4 regions of the Shewanella sp. SM71 genome follow, and region 4 is predicted to be linked to each of the others. Evidence: predicted binding sites of a transcription regulator. Region 4 holds the regulator's gene; each other region holds the start of a gene.
The links. Region 4 encodes sigma-54, which starts transcription at its own class of promoters, with help from an activator protein. Its sites were predicted from a motif close to GTTGGCACGNNNNTNGNNT; they were not measured.

Region 1 (4,500 bases), on a different contig from region 4:
GGGCCAGTGCGGCGCGCATGTCTTTGGCAAAAAATCGTTTAATCTTCACTTATGCGTCCTCTACTGGCCGACTGCAGATACGATACGTATTTGCTTCTCATCAGGTATTTCTTGATATGAAATGACTCTGAGATTAGGAATAGTATGTTTAACAAAGCGTGACAGCGTCGCGCGTAACATACCTGACGTCAACAATATGGCGGGTTGTCCGACCATTTCTTGCTTCTGAGCCGCATCGGCAAGGGACTGCTGCATGCGTTCTGCAAGACCGGGTTCAATATTAGGACCATCACCACCGGTTGCTTGCATTGACTGATGCAACATCTGTTCCAACTCTGGCGCCAAAGTAATGACGGGGATTTCGAGCTCTGGGCCTGAGATTTCCTGAACTATCATACGTTTCAAAGCGATACGCACAGCGGCAGTCAAGACTTCAGTGTCATTACTCTTAGTGCCATATTCTAACAAAGTTTGCACTATAGTACGCAAGTCTCTAACTGAAACCCCTTCATTTAATAGGTTCTGCATCACTTTTACGACATGTCCTAGTGGCATGATATCTGGAATAAAGCCATCAACCAGCTTAGGTGAGTGTTTCGCAAGCATATCCATCAGTTGTTGCACTTCTTCGTAGCCTAACAACTTAGCGGCATTATTTGTGAGTAATTGACTAATATGAGTTGCAACAACAGTGGCGGCATCGACGACGGTATAACCTAATGTTTGTGCGTGCTCACGTAACTCAGGGGCGATCCATACGGCTTCAAGGCCAAAGGCGGGATCGCGCGTTTCGATACCATCGAGTTTGCCATAGACTTGACCAGGGTTGATCGCCAATTCGCAATCATGACGAATATCTGCCTCTCCGACGACGACGCCCATTAATGAAATGCGATAAGCATTAGGTGATAAATCTAAGTTATCGCGAATATGCACCGCGGGCACTAAGAAGCCTAGTTCCTGAGACAACTTTTTACGCACGCCTTTAATGCGGCTTAGTAACTCGCCACCTTGGCCCTTGTCTACCAGAGGGATCAAACGATATCCGACCTCAAGACCAATAGTATCAACATGATGTACATCGTCCCAACCTAGCTCTTTAGGCTCTTTATCTTGTCTTTCTATTGGACCCGATTTCACTTGTTCTAGCGCTTTAAGACGTTTGTTTTCATTTCGTTTATAAACAAAATAAGCTGCACCAGCAGTCATAAAGGCAAAGCTTAAAAACGCCATGTGTGGCATACCAGGAACAATACCCATGACAAACAGGACTCCGGCGGCGATACCCAATGACTTATGACTGTCAAACATCTGACTCATCATCATTTGGCCCATATCACCTGACTCATTTTGACGGGTCACCATCAAGGCTGCGGCGATTGACAATAATAGACCAGGGATCTGCGCTACTAAACCATCACCGATAGTCAGTAAGGTATAAATTTCAACCGCTTCAGAGAAACTTAAGCCATGCTGCACAATCCCTATGATGAAACCACCTACGATATTGATCACTAAGATCATGATACCGGCAATCGCATCCCCTTTAACGAATTTGGACGCACCGTCCATCGCACCATAGAAATCGGCTTCACGGGTCACTTCGGCACGGCGTATTCTCGCTTGGTCTTGATTTAAGGTTCCAGCATTTAAGTCAGCATCAATTGCCATTTGCTTACCAGGCATAGCATCCAAGGTGAAGCGGGCGCTAACTTCAGCGATACGACCAGCACCTTTAGTCACCACCGCAAAGTTGATGATAATCAAAATGATAAATACCACTAGACCAACGGCATAGTTACCACCGATCACCACAGAACCGAAGGCTTCAATCACCTTACCTGCGGCATCACCGCCATTATGACCCTCGAGTAAAACCACACGAGTAGAGGCAACGTTAAGCGCAAGACGTAATAATGTCGCCACTAGCAGGACACTTGGGAAAGCAGCAAAATCCAACGGTCTATCAGTATAAATTGCGACTAATAATACGATGAGCGCTAAGGCTATGTTGAATGAAAAGAGTATGTCTAATAGAAATGGAGGGATAGGTAAAACTATCATGGCCAATGCTGCGAGTACGAGTATAGGAGTGCCTATACCTTTAAACGTGCTCAAGCGCATTTGTTTTACTTGACCTAAGGTCGCTCTAACATCCATTCATATTTACCTAAACTTTGACGTATGACAGCATGAAAGCAAAAAATACGCCAATAGCGTATTGGCGCCAATAATATCACGACTTCAAAGAATTTTTAGCTTAGATCTTAATATTTTAACTCATCGGGAATGGGTTGATTAAGTGGTATTGGGATAGGCTTGCGACCTCGACCTTTTTGGTACTGGCGCAGCTGGAATACATAAGCCAAAATCTGTGCGACAGCAGTAAACAAACCTTCAGGGATCTGCTGGTCTAACTTAGTCGTATGATAAATAGCCCTTGCAAGTGGTGGGGCCGAGACAATCGCAATATTGTGCGCGCGGGCAATCTCACGTATTTTAAAGGCCACATCATCAACACCTTTCGCTATCACAAAGGGAGCCGCAGAGCGCTGCACATCGTATTTAATCGCAACAGCAAAATGCTCAGGGTTAACGACAATCACATCGGCATTTGGCACTTCAGCCATCATACGCCTTTGTGCTAGTTCACGTTGCATCTGCCGTATATGCCCTTTCACCTCAGGTTTACCCTCAGTGTCTTTATATTCATCTTTTACTTCTTGTTTGGTCATCTTAAGTTGCTTGTTGTGATTCCAAATTTGGAACGGCACATCGATGACGACAATAAACAAAATCGAGGAACATAACAGGATAAACATCCAAACCAACAAATCTAATGCATGGTAAACATTACCAGGAAGATGGTCGCTAGACAGCAACATGATGTCATTGAAGTAGAAGCTTAATAAAAAATAAGCAGAAAACGCTACTACCGAAAATTTTGCAATGCCTTTGGTGAGTTCAACCAGAGCCTGTACGCCAAACATGCGTTTAAAACCAGCAAGGGGACTCATTTTACTGGCTTTTGGCATCATAGCTTGGGTCGAAAAATTGATCCCTCCAAGAGAGACGTTACCGATAAACGCAACAACCACAATCAGTAGCATAATTTTAGCCATGGGCCAGGCTATTTCACTCGCAACAACACCCCACACGTTGAACATTTCATTAGTATCAAAAATTTGCGCCCTATCCATGGTAAATACAATTTCAAACACCCGAGTTAGGCTAATGGCCAAACTCGGGCCTAGCATATAAAACCCACATGCCGCCGAAATCAATACCGCTGCAGTCCCGAGTTCTTTCGAACGTGCAATCTGTCCTTTTTCCCGCGCCTGTTCTAGACGCCTCCCCGTGGGTTCCTCTGTACGTTCGCCACTTGATTCTTCAGCCATGGGCTTCTCCTAATCCCATCATATCAAGCCATCAGCGTTACATTGGAGCGCTAACATATCGCAAAGCAGCACTTGAGCCGTCGACCATACTTCATCGAAGTGTGCCATTACCGGTGTTAGGGTTAACCACAGAATAAACAGTCCACCAATCATAGTGATCGGAAAACCAATAGAGAAAATATTCAATTGCGGCGCGGCGCGGGTCATGACCCCGAAGGACAAGTTGACTAATAACAAGGCGATAATCGCAGATATCGACATAGTGAGTGCCGCACCAAACATATACGACCCCCAATCAGCCAGCGATCGATAACTTGTCAGTGTTAAGCCTTGATTAGAAATCGGCAAAGTTTCAAAGCTCGCCACTAGCATACGGATCATCAAAAGATGGCCGTCCACAGCTAAGAAAATCAATGTCGCCAATAAAAGGAAAAAGTTACCAATAACGGGTGTTTGTTGGCCAGAACCGGGATCAACCATAGAGGCAAAGCCTAAACTAGTCTGCATACCAATGATCTGTCCGGTGAGCACAAAGACTTGCATCACCATTTGAGTCACAAATCCCATGGCAACACCGATAATAATTTGCTGCGCCGTGATGAACACTGCGCTTAACGAAAATAAATCCACATTTTTAGTTGGAGGAAGAACGGGTGCTATCGCAAAGGTAATTGCCATCGCCAATAATAAACGCACTCGAGTTGGTGTCGTTGCCGCCCCAAATACTACCATGACCATCAACATGCTCGCGACGCGAAACATTGGCCAAATATAAGCAGCAATGGTTTGCATTAAGGTATCGAGCAGCAGCTCCATCGCGTTAGCCTATCACTTGAGGAATGCGATTCACCATCTCGATGAAAAAGTCCATCAGGGTTTCAACTAACCAGTGCCCCATAAACATTAGGCCAAAAAGTGTCACTAACAAACGCGGAAGGAAACTTAAGGTCTGCTCGTTAATAGAAGTAGCCGCTTGAAACACAGCAACAATTAACCCAATTCCCAGCCCAGGCAACACAATAGCAGACACCATCATGACGATAACAGCGAGAGCTTCACGAAAAATATCAATTAGCGCCTCAGGACTCATGTGTTTACTCTC
Region 2 (4,500 bases), on a different contig from region 4:
TAAACTTACTATCTAAAAAACCTAGCGACATTTGATATTCAAGTGCATTTTGCATGAATGCCGATTGTTCCTGTTGGATATCAACAGTATTACCATCACCGGTATCGGGTTGATTTGGCACACGGAACTTAACAAATTGCCCAGTCAACTCCGCAAGCCCAAAATGCTTATCTGGCTCTTGCATTTCAAGACTATTTCGCTGCTGCTGTTGGCCTCGAGCGGCCTGCATTGCCGCAGAAAAATCAACATCGCGGGCTTTGTAATGTGGCGTATCTGCGTTAGCGATATTGCTTGAAATGACTTCTGCCCGCTGCGCTCTAATACCGAGAGTGTATTGATGCACACCCAGTGCATTATCAAAATTGATCGCCATAAAATTGCCTCCTCGTGTTCTCACGAAAATAAAGCAATTCATGTGCCAACATCAGGAAAATTTTGAGAATAACAATAAGGATGAGCAAGTGATGGGTAAAAAATTACCGACAATTGTCGGTAATTTTCTTTAGAGCGGCTAAGTTAAGTCTTTTTCTGGTAATAAATGCCAGGGTTACAACGAACCATATCAAACTCGTCCGTTAAACCAGCGATAGATTCTGATGCACCGAGAAATAAAATCCCTTTGGGATTGAGAGCGGCAGCGAATTGCCGCAAAATTTTTGCCTTTGCCTCTGGTGCAAAATAAATCAGCACATTGCGGCAAAAGATAATGTCGAACTTGCCAAGCAGACTATAACTCTCAAGCAAATTATGCGCTCTAAAGTTCACCAACCGCTTCACATTATCCTTTAACTTCATATTGCCTGAAGGTAATGCATCAAAAAACTGACGCTTACGTTCTTCAGATAAACCACGCGCTAATGCCAAACTATCGTACTCGGCATTTTTGCAGCGTTCCAACATCGAAGGAGATAGATCCGTTGCTTGAATCGAAGCACTACCAGCCAAGGCACCAGGCTTCTTCTGTTGATACTCAAGAATAGTCATAGCCAATGAGTACGGCTCTTGGCCTGACGAGCAAGCCGCAGACCAAATTTTGAGCGGACGCCCCAGACGACTGTATTCAGGTAGTAGGACATTATTCAACAACTCAAATGGATAACGATCACGGAACCAAAGGGTTTCATTGGTCGTCATAGCATCGATCACTTCAGCTCTGAGCGCACGCTCAGTAGGCTTCATCGAATGCTTAACCACATCAGATAAGGATGGCAGGTTATATTTGCCCATCAAAGGAGCAAGACGACTGCGCACAAGATATTGCTTATTTTCACCCAGTACGATGCCGCTGTGTTGCTCTAAGAACAACCTAAATTGATTATATTCAGCCTCAGCGAGTGATTTATTTGGCACATTCACATCCTAAATCCTATAGCAAGCACCAAAATCAGTGCGAAACCATCATGTTATAAAGTCGAGATTATAGCGTAAAGCGTATCTAGGTACTAACCTACAGCAATTACAAACTTAAATGCTTATTCACAGCAGCGGCCAGTTCGTCGGGATTAAACTTAGCGATAAAGTCATTAGCCCCCACTTTTTGAACCATTGCCTGATTGAATACACCACTTAACGAAGTATGCAGTACCACTTTAATATGCTTAAGCTTAGGATCATCTCGGATTTCAGCGGTCAGGGTGTAGCCATCCATTTCAGGCATCTCAATATCAGAGATAATGAGGGGGATCTCATCGGCCACATTATCCATCTCTTTGGCGATCTCTTTAAGCTTGTCTAATGCTTCGCGACCATCTTTTGCGGTATCAATTTGTAAATTCAATGACTCGAGTGAACGAATAATTTGTTTACGCGCCACGGCAGAATCATCAATAACCATAATATGATAATGCTGAGTTCTGTCGAGGGTCAGTTTTTCATTGGCTTCTTCACTGATAGCCGTTTTAACTGGTGAAATCTCATCTAAGATTTTTTCCACATCGAGAATTTCAACTAATTCACCTTCAATTTCAGTCACAGCTGTCAGATAAGAATAACGGCCAGCACCTTGCGGCGGAGGCATAATCGCTTCCCAATTCATGTTGATGATCCGCTCAACAGAACTGACCAAGAAGCCTTGAACACTACGGTTATATTCAGAAATAATGATGAAACAGTTTTCAGTGCTCGCTAAAGGTTTTCCCCCTGTTGCCGCACTCAAATCAATCACTGAAATGGTTGTTCCACGAATATGAGCAACACCCTTCACATAAGGATTAAGTTTAGGCAAAGTGGTCAGTGGTGGACACTGCAGTACTTCTTTCACCTTAAACACGTTAATCCCAAACCGTTGACGACCGTTTAATTTAAAAAGCAGCAATTCTAAACGGTTTTGTCCAACGAGCTGGGTTCGTTTGTTGACTGAATCAAGAATACTCGACATAACTCTGCCTTGTTGTTCTGTTTATGTTCGGCCCTATAACTCAGTTGAGTATAGGCATATTAATTGCTTACGTCTTATCTATCGATAAACATAGTCGAAACTGAGTCAATCTTCTGACAGTGATGCAAATTATTATTACAGTGGTCAGCTTCGAACTTAATAAAAGTATAGGTGCATTCTGGCGTTACAAGCTAGTCTCTTCATTATGAAAGTAAATTTAGTCTGTTTTTTTAGTCTTTTCACCCTCTTCATGCCCGCTTTTGCGAGTGCAGAGCCTATTGTCCCCACCGTATCGGCAATCTCAGAATTAGCTAAAGCGCTTATTTCAGAAAAAATATCCGTTCCAGAAAATGCCAAAGTAAATATTTCGCCACAGATGGTTGACGCAAGAATGCTGCCGTCACAATGTTCGTCTCCAATGAAAGTTGAACTGGCTAGCGATAGGGAAATTAGCCGTAATAACACCTTAAAAGTCAGCTGCGATACACAAGACTTAGCTTACCCTTGGCAAATCTATATCTCGGTTCGGGTGGATATCTTATTCCCCGTTGTTGTCTCAACCGAAATCTTAGCACCAGGCGAACTCATCTCTCCTAGTCAAGTAGAAGTCCGTTACATTGAACAAAATAGCTTGAGAGGTGCCGAATTCGATGACCCGAGTAAATTGGCTGGTGTGCGAGTAAAACGACGAGTAGCAAAAGATAATCCCGTATTAAGCAACAACTTATGCTTCGTTTGTAAAAATGATTCGGTATCTATCTACGTTCGTTCTGGCTCATTCGAGCTCAAAACAGTGGGCGAAGCCCTACAAGATGGCAATAAAGGTGATCGGATCAGAGTCAAAAATAGCAGTTCAAACAAAGAACTAGATGCTATAGTCACAGGCATTGGCGAAGTTGAAGTAAGAATGTAAAATAATCTAAAGCTTTTTTGTAAGCTGCCGATACCCCAGTTAAGAAATCCCGTACACACGACGCTGGAGCCTAAAATGGCAATTGATATTAGCAAACTCAACACTGCAACGACTGCGCAAGTTCGTTCAGGCGCAACGAAAACGAGCAGCGATCAATCTGCTCAAGTTGCTACAAAATCGACAACACCACAAAGAAGCGACTCAGTGGTCATTACGGCCCAGGCACAACAACTTCAAGGAGCTCAGACTAAAATGGCTAGCCTTCCTGAAGTTGATCAAAAGAAAGTAGCCGAAATCAAACAAGCTATTGCCGAAGGTCGCTATAAAATTGACCCTGAAAAGTTGGCTGCCAATATTGCAAGTTTTGAAGCCGAACTTAATGACTTAAATAAAGAGTAACTATGACTGAAATAGCTAAACTGGTAGATCTACAACACGCCCATTTGGCTGTTCTTAAGCAAATCATACTCAAGGAAAAAGGCGCTTTGGTTGACCAAAACGCCGATTTACTGCTTTCCCTTGCTAACGAAAAATCGCAATGTCTGAAAGAACTAAAGACTAATGATGATATTCTGGCAAAACACAGTGATAAATCGCTACTCACTCAGCAAGTCGAACTCGTACATAAAATGGCCGAGATCAAAGACGCATTGACTGAATGCAAAGAATTAAACGAACAAAATGCCAGTTTAATTGAGATGAATTTAGCGAGTTTAAATCGCTTTGCTCAAGCTTTACAAGCCAGCAGAAACGCCTCCAGCCTCACCTATAACGATAAAGGCAAGACCTCGACTATCTCAAGTTTAGGCAATGATTTAAAGGCCTAACAAGCGCATCACTCCCACTTAGCATTCCCTTTTCTAAGCTCTGATTAGATATTAATGTCTTCTACAAAAAGAAAAGCCGCGTAAATACGCGGCTCAATACATGCTGTTGAACATACTCTCAAAAACGCTAGAAATACGTCACTTCCTTCACTCGTTGTGGACGGTTCTGTTGTTGATAAAGCGCCCAAACCTGTGAAAAATCAAGTTCTAACTCAGTGACATAATGCTCGCCTGCTGGATAACTCTTAACGACTCGTGCGCCGCGGATCACGCCAGAAACTGACGCTTTGACATTATCGTCCGTCAACATCCAATCACTGACACTGCTGTTTGCCGTTATTTTCTGCCCATAAACTTGTTCCGCTAATTCACGATAAGCCACA
Region 3 (4,500 bases), on a different contig from region 4:
GGGTACTGGTTCTGCTGGTTATATTTATTTTGTTGAATATTTTATATTTTTTGTTCGTTCTATAAATGCCCAGTCATCCAGCCTAAAAAGTTAGGCTGGATGTCCTCCACAACGATCACTCATCTTGCTCTGTGGTTTCCTGATAAGGAACAAACACTTTAAGAGATGCTGGCTGGACTTCAATAGTGAGATCCGCTGGCTCAAATACTTCACCATCAATCACATATTTACACTTAGGCTGGCTGCTGATGGTGACCTTTTTAGCATGTGCATGATGGACTTTACTTGCACTCGCTTGTTGATCTCGCACATTTTTATTGCCTTCTTTCACCCATCCTGCAATCGCTAATTCAGCGAGGCTAAGCAACTGCTCTTTGGGTTCATCGCCAGCATCCAACCAAGTAATGTCGAGCAAACCGTCGGTCATGTTTGGTTCGCCATCGCCCTGCGCCAACACGCTGGTAAACGGTGCGGCATTGGCAACGATTAGGCTATGGGTCGTCAATGTTGTGGGTTTTGCATCATCTAAGCTGAGCTGGATGGTTAAAGTGATATCGGCATTCACTGCGCGCCATAAGCCATCGAGGTAGGCAAACTGGCCGAGGGCATTTTTACGCTCACGGTTTGCGGATTCAATCATTTGTTGCTCAAACCCTATGCCCACAAGCAACAACACTAACGCCTCATTACAACGCGCGGTATCAATGGCTTGGCAATGCCCTTGAATAATATTATCCAGCGCCTGAGAGATAGGAATAAGCTTACTGCCTAAACCAAAGAGGGCATGGCTGAGGGCATTAGTTGTGCCAAGAGGAATGATGCCTAAGACGATATCCGTATCAACGATTTGAGAGGCCACTTCAGTCACAGTACCATCGCCACCACAGGCGATAATGATATCAGCGCCTGCATTACGGGCTTGCTCGGCGAAGACATTTGCAGTTTCGTCTGCTGTTGTGAGTTTTAAAGTCAGGTCAAAATAGGCTTTGAGTTCATCTTGGATTTGCTCGCTGTATTCTTGCCATTTCCCGCCACCAGAGACTGGGTTGGCGATAATCCACGCCACTTTGTGGATGTTAATTTTCCCTTGACTGAGCATGCGATCGAGCGCGCGTAATTGCCATTTGTTTAAGCCAGCGGTTTTGCGAATTTGCTTTATCTGCTGCAGTACTTCGGCGAAGTGCTGTTGTTTATCTTTACAAACCAAATAAGCGGCGAGTACCAGCACTGAGCGGCCACGACCCATAGCACAGTGGATGAGTACCTGTTTATTGGCGCGCACTTGGCGGTGCAGCCAGTTAACGGCTTGATTGAGTTGGGCGCTGGTCGGTACGCTATGGTCGAGGATGGGAATATTTAAATACTCGATATGATCTTCAAATTGCGACCAATCTAAGCCATCAAATTCAGCGGTGACATCCAGAATGGCAGTGATCTTATTGGCTTTAATCTTTTCCAGATCTGCGGAAAAGAGTCTACAGCCGAGATACAGATGTTCATCAATCCTTTGCATGGGCGGTACTGAATCGTATTTTCTGGCCCAGTGGTTATAGAGTCGACTGCCTAATAAAAAGGGAATAAAACCCCAACGAATATACCAAGGAATAGTGCCATCTTGGCGTTTTCTAAAAATACTGGCGAGATTAAACCAATAGGCTGAACCGACTAAAAACAGTGACAGACTTGTCCATGCACAAATGAAAGTGAGCAGGGGAGAAGTGTCTGTTACTGCAAAATAGGCTAACAATACTGCACTTGCAGTGTACAAATATTTGATGTGGATCTTCGTTAGCATGCAAGTCCTCCAATGCCATTGTTCTTGGTTAAAATCGTTGCACTTGAATGGATAGATGTCGAGATGAGAGATGCAGAAATGAGCGAGTCTAAACCAAAAGGGTGGCAGTAGACGAGTCTATTGCCACCCTAAAGTCAGGTTTGTTTAGCACTTAGTATCTTTAGCTTTAACACCTTCTTTGACTTCTTCACAGGCATCTTCGATGGCGTTACCTGTATCAGTCATTACTTCATCGATTTTTTCGCCCGCGTCTTCGGCTTTGTTATCACTACAGGCCGTTAAACCTAGGGCGAGTAATAATGCGAATGCTGCACTTGTCATCAGGGTAAATGGTTTCATATCTATCTCCTTTTCTAAAAAAATTATAGTCGCGGTGATTTACCCTTAAGGGCATTGATCAGCAGAGAAATCACTAATAACACAATAAATATGAAGAAAATGATTTTCGCTATTCCCGCCGCTGCGCCAGCAATCCCAGCAAATCCTAACAACCCGGCAATCACGGCAACAACTAGAAATACTAATGTCCAACCTAGCATAATAACCTCCTGCCCTTGTATTAATCCTTCTCATGACCGTTTGTGTCACTTGTAAGGTAACGGCTAATGGCTCTTACTTGATTGCGATCTTAATGCCAACTTTAAAAATTTTAAGTAGTTAATTGATTTTAAATATAATTTAAATCATTTTATTTAAAATGGTGTGAGTGAATTAAAAGAGGGGTAGGCAATTTTTACCTAAGCTTCGGTAAGAGTTTCAGCCTAATACGTTGAATCAAAGACTGTGAGCTGATGTCGTTCATAAGTAAAGACAAATAAAAGCCGACACTGTGAGTTTGTGTCGGCTTGAAGATATTATGATCTTATAATACAAGATGATAGGAGCTAAATACGTTTAAAAACGATTTAATGGTTTCCAGCGCTGCAGGCTAACTGGAATACTCGTACCTTGGGATAACAGCAGGTTAATGCGGGATTGATATGCTGCGCCCACCATTAAATGTTTGGCTAAATCCACCGCATTACGGGCCTTATAGTCATCTAAATAACTGCCTTTTGCCCAAGCGTTAAATGCACCCAGTGCTGGGCCTGCCCAAATTTGGTAATCCATTTCGCGGCCGACTTCACCTGTGTTCGACCAGCGGCTCGAAAGACCCAAATACCAGCGGAAAATCAGCGCCATCTTACGTTTGGGGTTATCCAATGCGCGCTCGATTTGCTTAGGATCGCGCTCGTTAAAGTGGGCGACTGTGCCCGCCCAAATATCATCGAGTGATGAGCGGAACACTTGCTCTTCGAGCTTTTTACGCTCGTCCGCAGGGATGGCATCAATCGAATCGTAACGGGTATAGATTTCATACAGCTTATTGGCGCGCATCGGGAACAGGGTTCCGCGCTTAACCACTTGTAATTTAACGCCCATTTCGAACATATCGGCGGCAGGCGCCATAGTTACATCGGCCATTTCTGTGGTGGCGAGTAACTTACGTGTGTGTTCACTCGCGCCCGCTTCGACGCAAGCTTGGTTGATAGAACCTGTGACGATAAACGCCGCGCCCATGTTGAAGGTGGCTAATGCTGCATCGGGAGTACCTACGCCGCCGCCTGCGCCCACGCGGATAGGCGTTTTGTATTGATACTTAGCTTGGATTTCATCTTTAAGCGCCAAAATCGTCGGCAATAGCGTCACTAGCGGGCGATTGTCGGTATGGCCGCCTGAGTCGGCTTCGGCCGTGATGTCGTCCGCCATAGGCACCAGCAATGCCATCGCCATTTGGTCTTGGCTGATAAGGCCGTCACTCACTAATTGCTGGAGGATTTTGGCTGGCGCTGGCTCCATAAACTTAGTCGCGACTTCGGTACGGCTGATTTTGGCTATGACTTTGTTGCCAATGACGATGTCGCCATGTTCGTCGCGGCTCAAACCCGCCGCGCGGTAATAGACGATTTGCGGCGTTAAACCTAAAAATGCCGAGGCTTCGACCGTGCGCACTTTATGTTTTAAGAACAGCTCAACACTGCCGCGCTCTAATGCGGGCTCGCTTGGGCTGTGAATTAAGTTAAAAGCATAAGGACCATTAGGCAGCGCCGCCTGAATGCGAGTAATGGCCGCTTCAACGCGGGATGGAATTAACCCCGCCGCGCCAAACGAGCACAAAATGCCCGCTTGACCTAGCGCGATAACCAGTTCTTCCGAGGCAATACCGTTGGCCATAGCGCCAGCGTAGTAAGCGTATTTAACCCCGTGTACGCGGCGAAAATTACTGTCGCCTAAACTTTGGGTGCCAAGGGCGGGCGCAAAAGCGCTGACGGGGTGTGAGCCTAGTGGCGCTTGGCTGTCGCTTGTTGTTACTTCGGCCGTTTGCGCTATGCCTAAGCCTTTTTCACTGTGATTCACTAAGTAACAGGCTTGGCTTAAATCTTTGAGTTTTTTGCCTAATGCGTCGATATCAAAGCTCAGCGCGGCATCGTTGACTTGCCACGGCCAAGGGCTGAGTTTTTCGTTATTGCTATTGAATTGATCTAGAGTATGGCTAGTCATAGGTGTTCTCATGTTATTTGTGCCGCCTTGGTGATGTGGATAGCCAAGGCGGCGCAACTATTTGTTATTCGTTATTCGTTATTTGTTATTCGAGATTAGCGTCTTTCTAACAGCGTAAACTCGCTAGGCTTCTTCAATACAGATGGCGATATCTTTAACTTCAT
Region 4 (4,500 bases):
CGGGTTCATCTAAGCCAGTCAATGGCCGCAGCGCCAACTCCCAGTGGGGATTGGGCAGGAAGCGTACATCGAACATAAAGTCGGCTTCGGTGGGCATTCCGTGCTTAAAGCCAAAGGACTCGAAGTTGATCACGAGTTCTTTATCGACACTACCAAGGAGAATTTGTCTGACTTGGTCGCTTAAATCATAGATATTCAAATTCGACGTATCTATGTAGTGATCGACCAGTTTTGACATAGGCTCAAGCAGTTTCCCCTCCAGCTTTATCGCTTCTTGCAAAGAGACTCGGCTCTTCGACAAAGGATGCAAACGGCGGGTTTCGCTGTAACGCTTGAGCAGAATTTTATCGCTGGAGTTAAGGAAGAAGCTCGTTAACTCAGTATCTGGAGGTAGGCTAGCGAGTTGTTTTACTAAGACCTTATCCTGCTCAGGCATGTTACGCACGTCGACACTGATGGCGACGAGATCGTTACTGCCTTTGAGTTGCTCAAGCAAACTGCCAATCAATGGCAAGGGAAGGTTATCGACACAATAATAGCCGAGATCTTCGAGTACCCTAAGGGCGACAGATTTGCCTGAGCCTGAGCGGCCCGACACTATGACCAGTTTCATCCAGTGATTACCTGATAGAGTTCCGTTTCATCATGCGTCTTGCGTAATTGCTTTAATATTTGCTTGTCGCTCAGCTTTTCGGCCATGCAAGACAAGGTACTTAAGTGCTGCTGACATTGGTCTGCAGGCACCAGTAGTGCAAATAAAATATCAACAGGTTGCTTATCGATAGCATCAAATGCTATCGGCTCTTCACACTTAATTAGTATGGCAATGGGCTGATCTATATCGGCTAGTCGACCATGTGGAATGGCGATGCCGTTACCTATACCTGTGCTCCCCATCTTTTCGCGCGCCACTAGGCTTTCGAATATCTCTTGAGATGAGAGGGTCGGGTACTGGGCAGCGACTAAGTCGCTGATGAGTTCCAGTACCTTTTTCTTGCTGCCCGGAGTGGCGCAGGTAGTGCACTCCGGCCGCAGTATGGTACAAAGTTCCATTATTAGTGTTTTGTTAACTTCTCTTTGTGTTTAATAACCTGACGGTCAAGCTTGTCAATCAGGGCGTCTATAGCGGCATACATGTCAGCATGCTCTGAAGTTGCAAAAACTTCACCACCTATGAGGTTTATTCTCGCTTCAGCAATCTGTTGCATTTTCTCAACATTGAGCACAACGTGCACATTATTGATCTGTTCGAAATGGCGTTCAAGTTTTGAAAACTTTTCTTCTACATATGCACGTAACGATTCGGTAATTTCGATATGGTGCCCACTTAGGTTTATTTGCATAGAAACGTCCTCCGATATCCACTGTAGGTTATAAACTTTTACGCTGATTAGAAGGTGGAATAAGCATAGCCTCTCGGTACTTCGCAATGGTTCTGCGGGCTACGTTGATCCCTTGTTCTGCCAGAAGTTGTGCCATCTTACTATCGCTTAATGGTTTTTTCTGGTTTTCCGCTGCCACCAGTTTCTTTATAAAGGCTCTGATTGCTGTGGATGAGCACTCACCACCATCGTCAGTACCGACGTGGCTAGAGAAGAAGTATTTTAGTTCAAAAAGTCCCTTAGGGGTATGCATGTATTTTTGAGTTGTGACCCGTGAGATGGTGGACTCATGCATTTCTACCGCTTCGGCAATATCGTTAAGCACCATAGGCTTCATGGCTTCTTCACCGTACTCAAAGAAACCCTGCTGATATTGCACTATGCAATTAGCAACTTTAAGCAAAGTATCGTTACGACTTTCTAGGCTCTTAATAAACCATTTAGCCTCTTGCAGATGGCCGCGAATAAATTGGCTATCGGCTTGGTTTTTGGTACTGCGTGCCATAGAAGCATAATGTTGATTTACATTGATTTTTGGCATGCAGTCAGGATTAAGCTCAACGACCCAGCGGCCATTTTTCTTCGACACAGACACATCTGGGATAACGTATTCGTCATTATTGGGCGTGATCAACAAACCTGGGCGAGGATTGAGGGTTTGGATGAGTGCTATACCATCCCTTAATTCATCCTCTTTTAATTTAGTCTTACGCATCAACAACCTAAAGTCTCGTGCGGCGATCAGATCTAAATGATCTTTGATCAGCATGCGGGCGTTTTCTAGGTTGGGCGTGTCAGCGGCGAAATGCGACAGTTGGATCAGCAGGCATTCACTTAAATCACGGGCGGCAACGCCTATGGGATCAAAATGCTGAATACGCTTGAGTACGGCTTCGACTTCGTCAAGCTCAACTTCAGGATTGCCCATGGCTTCGAGAATTTCTTCAGTGCTTTGGGTGAGATAGCCCTGATCGTCGATGGCATCAATAATGGCGGTGGCAATGGCTAAATCGGTTTCAGAAAACGGCGTGAGGTTTTTTTGCCATTCTAAGTGTTCGTACAAACCTTCACTGGTCTCGCCTTGGAAGGGCATATCGTCTTCACGACTGCCGCCGGGGCCTGAGTTTGGGGAGGCGGTAAACACTTCATCCCATGTGGTGTCCATGGGGAGCTCATCGGGCATGGATTCTTTGGTTAGCGACTCTGCCGTGTCTATGGTGGAGCTGTCTTTTTCTGGTGGCAGAGTGCTAGATTCACTGAAGTCCGTATCGGATAGCGTTTGGTTTACAGGGGTTTTAGTGGCGTCGAATTGATCCTCTTCCAGCTCGAGAAGGGGATTAGAATCTAATGCTTGCTGGATCTCTTGCTGCAGTTCTAATGACGACAGTTGCAACAGACGTATGGCCTGTTGTAATTGTGGCGTCATGGTTAACTGTTGACCCAGTTTGAGCTGGAGTGACGCTTTCATGTTACCGCTGATCCCTACGTTATTATTGTTGGATGAGGTCGCTTATTATTATCTTGAGTGAAGCCCAATGGCGGTATAAATTGCCTCCATTGGCTTCGCTCGATTAACTATAGCCTGAATTGTTCACCTAAGTACACAGCCCTAACTTGCTGATTGTCTAAGATCTCTGCTGGAGTTCCTTCGGCAATCAGGTTTCCGTGACTCACAATATAAGCATGTTCACATACATCTAATGTCTCGCGGACATTATGGTCTGTGATCAGTACGCCAAGGCCGCGACTTTTGAGTTGTTCGATAATCTTCTTGATGTCGATAACCGAAATAGGATCGACGCCGGCAAACGGTTCATCGAGCAAAATGAACTTAGGATTAGCGGCTAAAGCCCGCGCAATTTCGACGCGACGACGTTCGCCACCCGACAATGACATGCCTTGGCTGTCACGGATGTGGGTGATATGAAACTCTTCGAGCAGATGTTCTAGTTCTTCTTCTCGTTCTTCGTTTTTAAGTTCTTTACGAGTTTGCAGTACGGCCATGATGTTGTCATGAACAGTTAGCTTACGAAAGATACTGGCTTCTTGCGGTAAGTAACCTATGCCTTTGCGGGCACGCAGATGCATAGGATCTGCGGTTAAATCATCATCGTCGATAAAGATATGTCCCTTATCGCTCTTCACTAGCCCGACAACCATGTAAAAGGTCGTGGTTTTACCCGCGCCGTTTGGACCGAGTAGGCCAACGACTTGACCGGTTTTTACCGTCAGACTGACGTCTTTAACCACTTGGCGACTCTTGTAACTTTTAGCCAGATTTTGTGCTCTTAAGGTGATTTGGGTCATTTAGAGTCCTGCTTTTTTACAGGTTTATCCGCCGGAGCGTCTGATTTAGCATCATCTTGATAGTTTTCAGGCTGAATAATAGTGATCACGCGATCGTCACCACTGCCAGTACTCTCGGCCATCAATTTCTGTTGAATCATGTTATAGCGGATTAAATTGCCTGTAACTTGGCTACCTGCTTGATCTAATGACGCCATACCTTTCAGTGTTAAGGTGCGGCTTGCCATATCGTAACGAATTTCTTTCGCGCTGGCAGATGCAGGGCGGCCATCGTCTAATATTTGGCTATATGTAGCAGGGTTGCCTGTGGCGACCAAAGTTTTGCTATTTTCACCTTCAGCGGAAAATGCACGCAGTTCATTTGCTTGGATTTTTATTGAGCCTTGGGTAACTTCAACCGGACCAAAGAAAATGATCTGGTTGTTTTTGATATCCGCAGTTTGGCTCACTGCTTTAATTTTGACTTCTTGCTTTAAGTCGCCGACTTTCGCGAAAGCACTCATGCTCATAATTAGCATTAGGCTGGCAAGTAATACGTTATTTTGCTTCATATGTTCCTACTACCTGACTGGTCAATTGCACTTCTTGCGCGTTGAGGTCGGCATAAAGGCCTTGGCCTTGAATATTAAAATCTTTCCCTGTGACGTAAATGGTACGGTCAGAGGTCATTATCATAGTGTTGAGATCGAGTTCCAGATAACTGGTGGACAAGGTCTGAATCGGTTCTTCTGGGCTAATGGCATCGATAATAACATTATTTTCTAATACAACCTTGCCAGTTTCCTTGTTTAGCTTGCCCTGATCTGCCCTG

Region 1: flhA (flagellar biosynthesis protein FlhA) is a predicted target of sigma-54. The motif match lies at 2,197-2,215, and genes of this name have one in related genera.
Region 2: flgA (flagellar basal body P-ring formation chaperone FlgA) is a predicted target of sigma-54. The motif match lies at 2,428-2,446, and genes of this name have one in related genera.
Region 3: L5L97_RS01855 (DUF1328 family protein) is a predicted target of sigma-54. The motif match lies at 2,416-2,434, and genes of this name have one in related genera.

Annotation. Positions count from the first base shown of each region.
Region 1 is NZ_JAKKRW010000006.1:222,398-226,897, forward strand. Features, by position in the region: gene flhF (flagellar biosynthesis protein FlhF) at 1-49, opposite strand, end outside; gene flhA (flagellar biosynthesis protein FlhA) at 61-2,160, opposite strand; gene flhB (flagellar biosynthesis protein FlhB) at 2,268-3,398, opposite strand; gene fliR (flagellar biosynthetic protein FliR) at 3,417-4,214, opposite strand; gene fliQ (flagellar biosynthesis protein FliQ) at 4,219-4,488, opposite strand.
Region 2 is NZ_JAKKRW010000003.1:252,134-256,633, reverse strand. Features, by position in the region: gene flgB (flagellar basal body rod protein FlgB) at 1-373, opposite strand, end outside; gene L5L97_RS04885 (CheR family methyltransferase) at 517-1,356, opposite strand; gene L5L97_RS04880 (chemotaxis protein CheV) at 1,457-2,377, opposite strand; gene flgA (flagellar basal body P-ring formation chaperone FlgA) at 2,583-3,290, shown strand; gene flgM (flagellar biosynthesis anti-sigma factor FlgM) at 3,366-3,689, shown strand; gene L5L97_RS04865 (flagella synthesis protein FlgN) at 3,692-4,117, shown strand; gene L5L97_RS04860 (LPP20 family lipoprotein) at 4,245-4,500, opposite strand, start outside.
Region 3 is NZ_JAKKRW010000001.1:420,220-424,719, forward strand. Features, by position in the region: gene L5L97_RS01840 (hypothetical protein) at 1-65, shown strand, start outside; gene L5L97_RS01845 (diacylglycerol kinase family protein) at 116-1,795, opposite strand; gene L5L97_RS01850 (hypothetical protein) at 1,940-2,134, opposite strand; gene L5L97_RS01855 (DUF1328 family protein) at 2,158-2,334, opposite strand; gene pfaD (eicosapentaenoate synthase subunit PfaD) at 2,690-4,336, opposite strand; gene L5L97_RS01865 (beta-ketoacyl synthase N-terminal-like domain-containing protein) at 4,460-4,500, opposite strand, start outside.
Region 4 is NZ_JAKKRW010000008.1:123,569-128,068, reverse strand. Features, by position in the region: gene rapZ (RNase adapter RapZ) at 1-613, opposite strand, end outside; gene ptsN (PTS IIA-like nitrogen regulatory protein PtsN) at 610-1,053, opposite strand; gene hpf (ribosome hibernation promoting factor) at 1,056-1,343, opposite strand; gene L5L97_RS10090 (RNA polymerase factor sigma-54) at 1,372-2,850, opposite strand; gene lptB (LPS export ABC transporter ATP-binding protein) at 2,958-3,689, opposite strand; gene lptA (lipopolysaccharide transport periplasmic protein LptA) at 3,686-4,240, opposite strand; gene lptC (LPS export ABC transporter periplasmic protein LptC) at 4,227-4,500, opposite strand, start outside.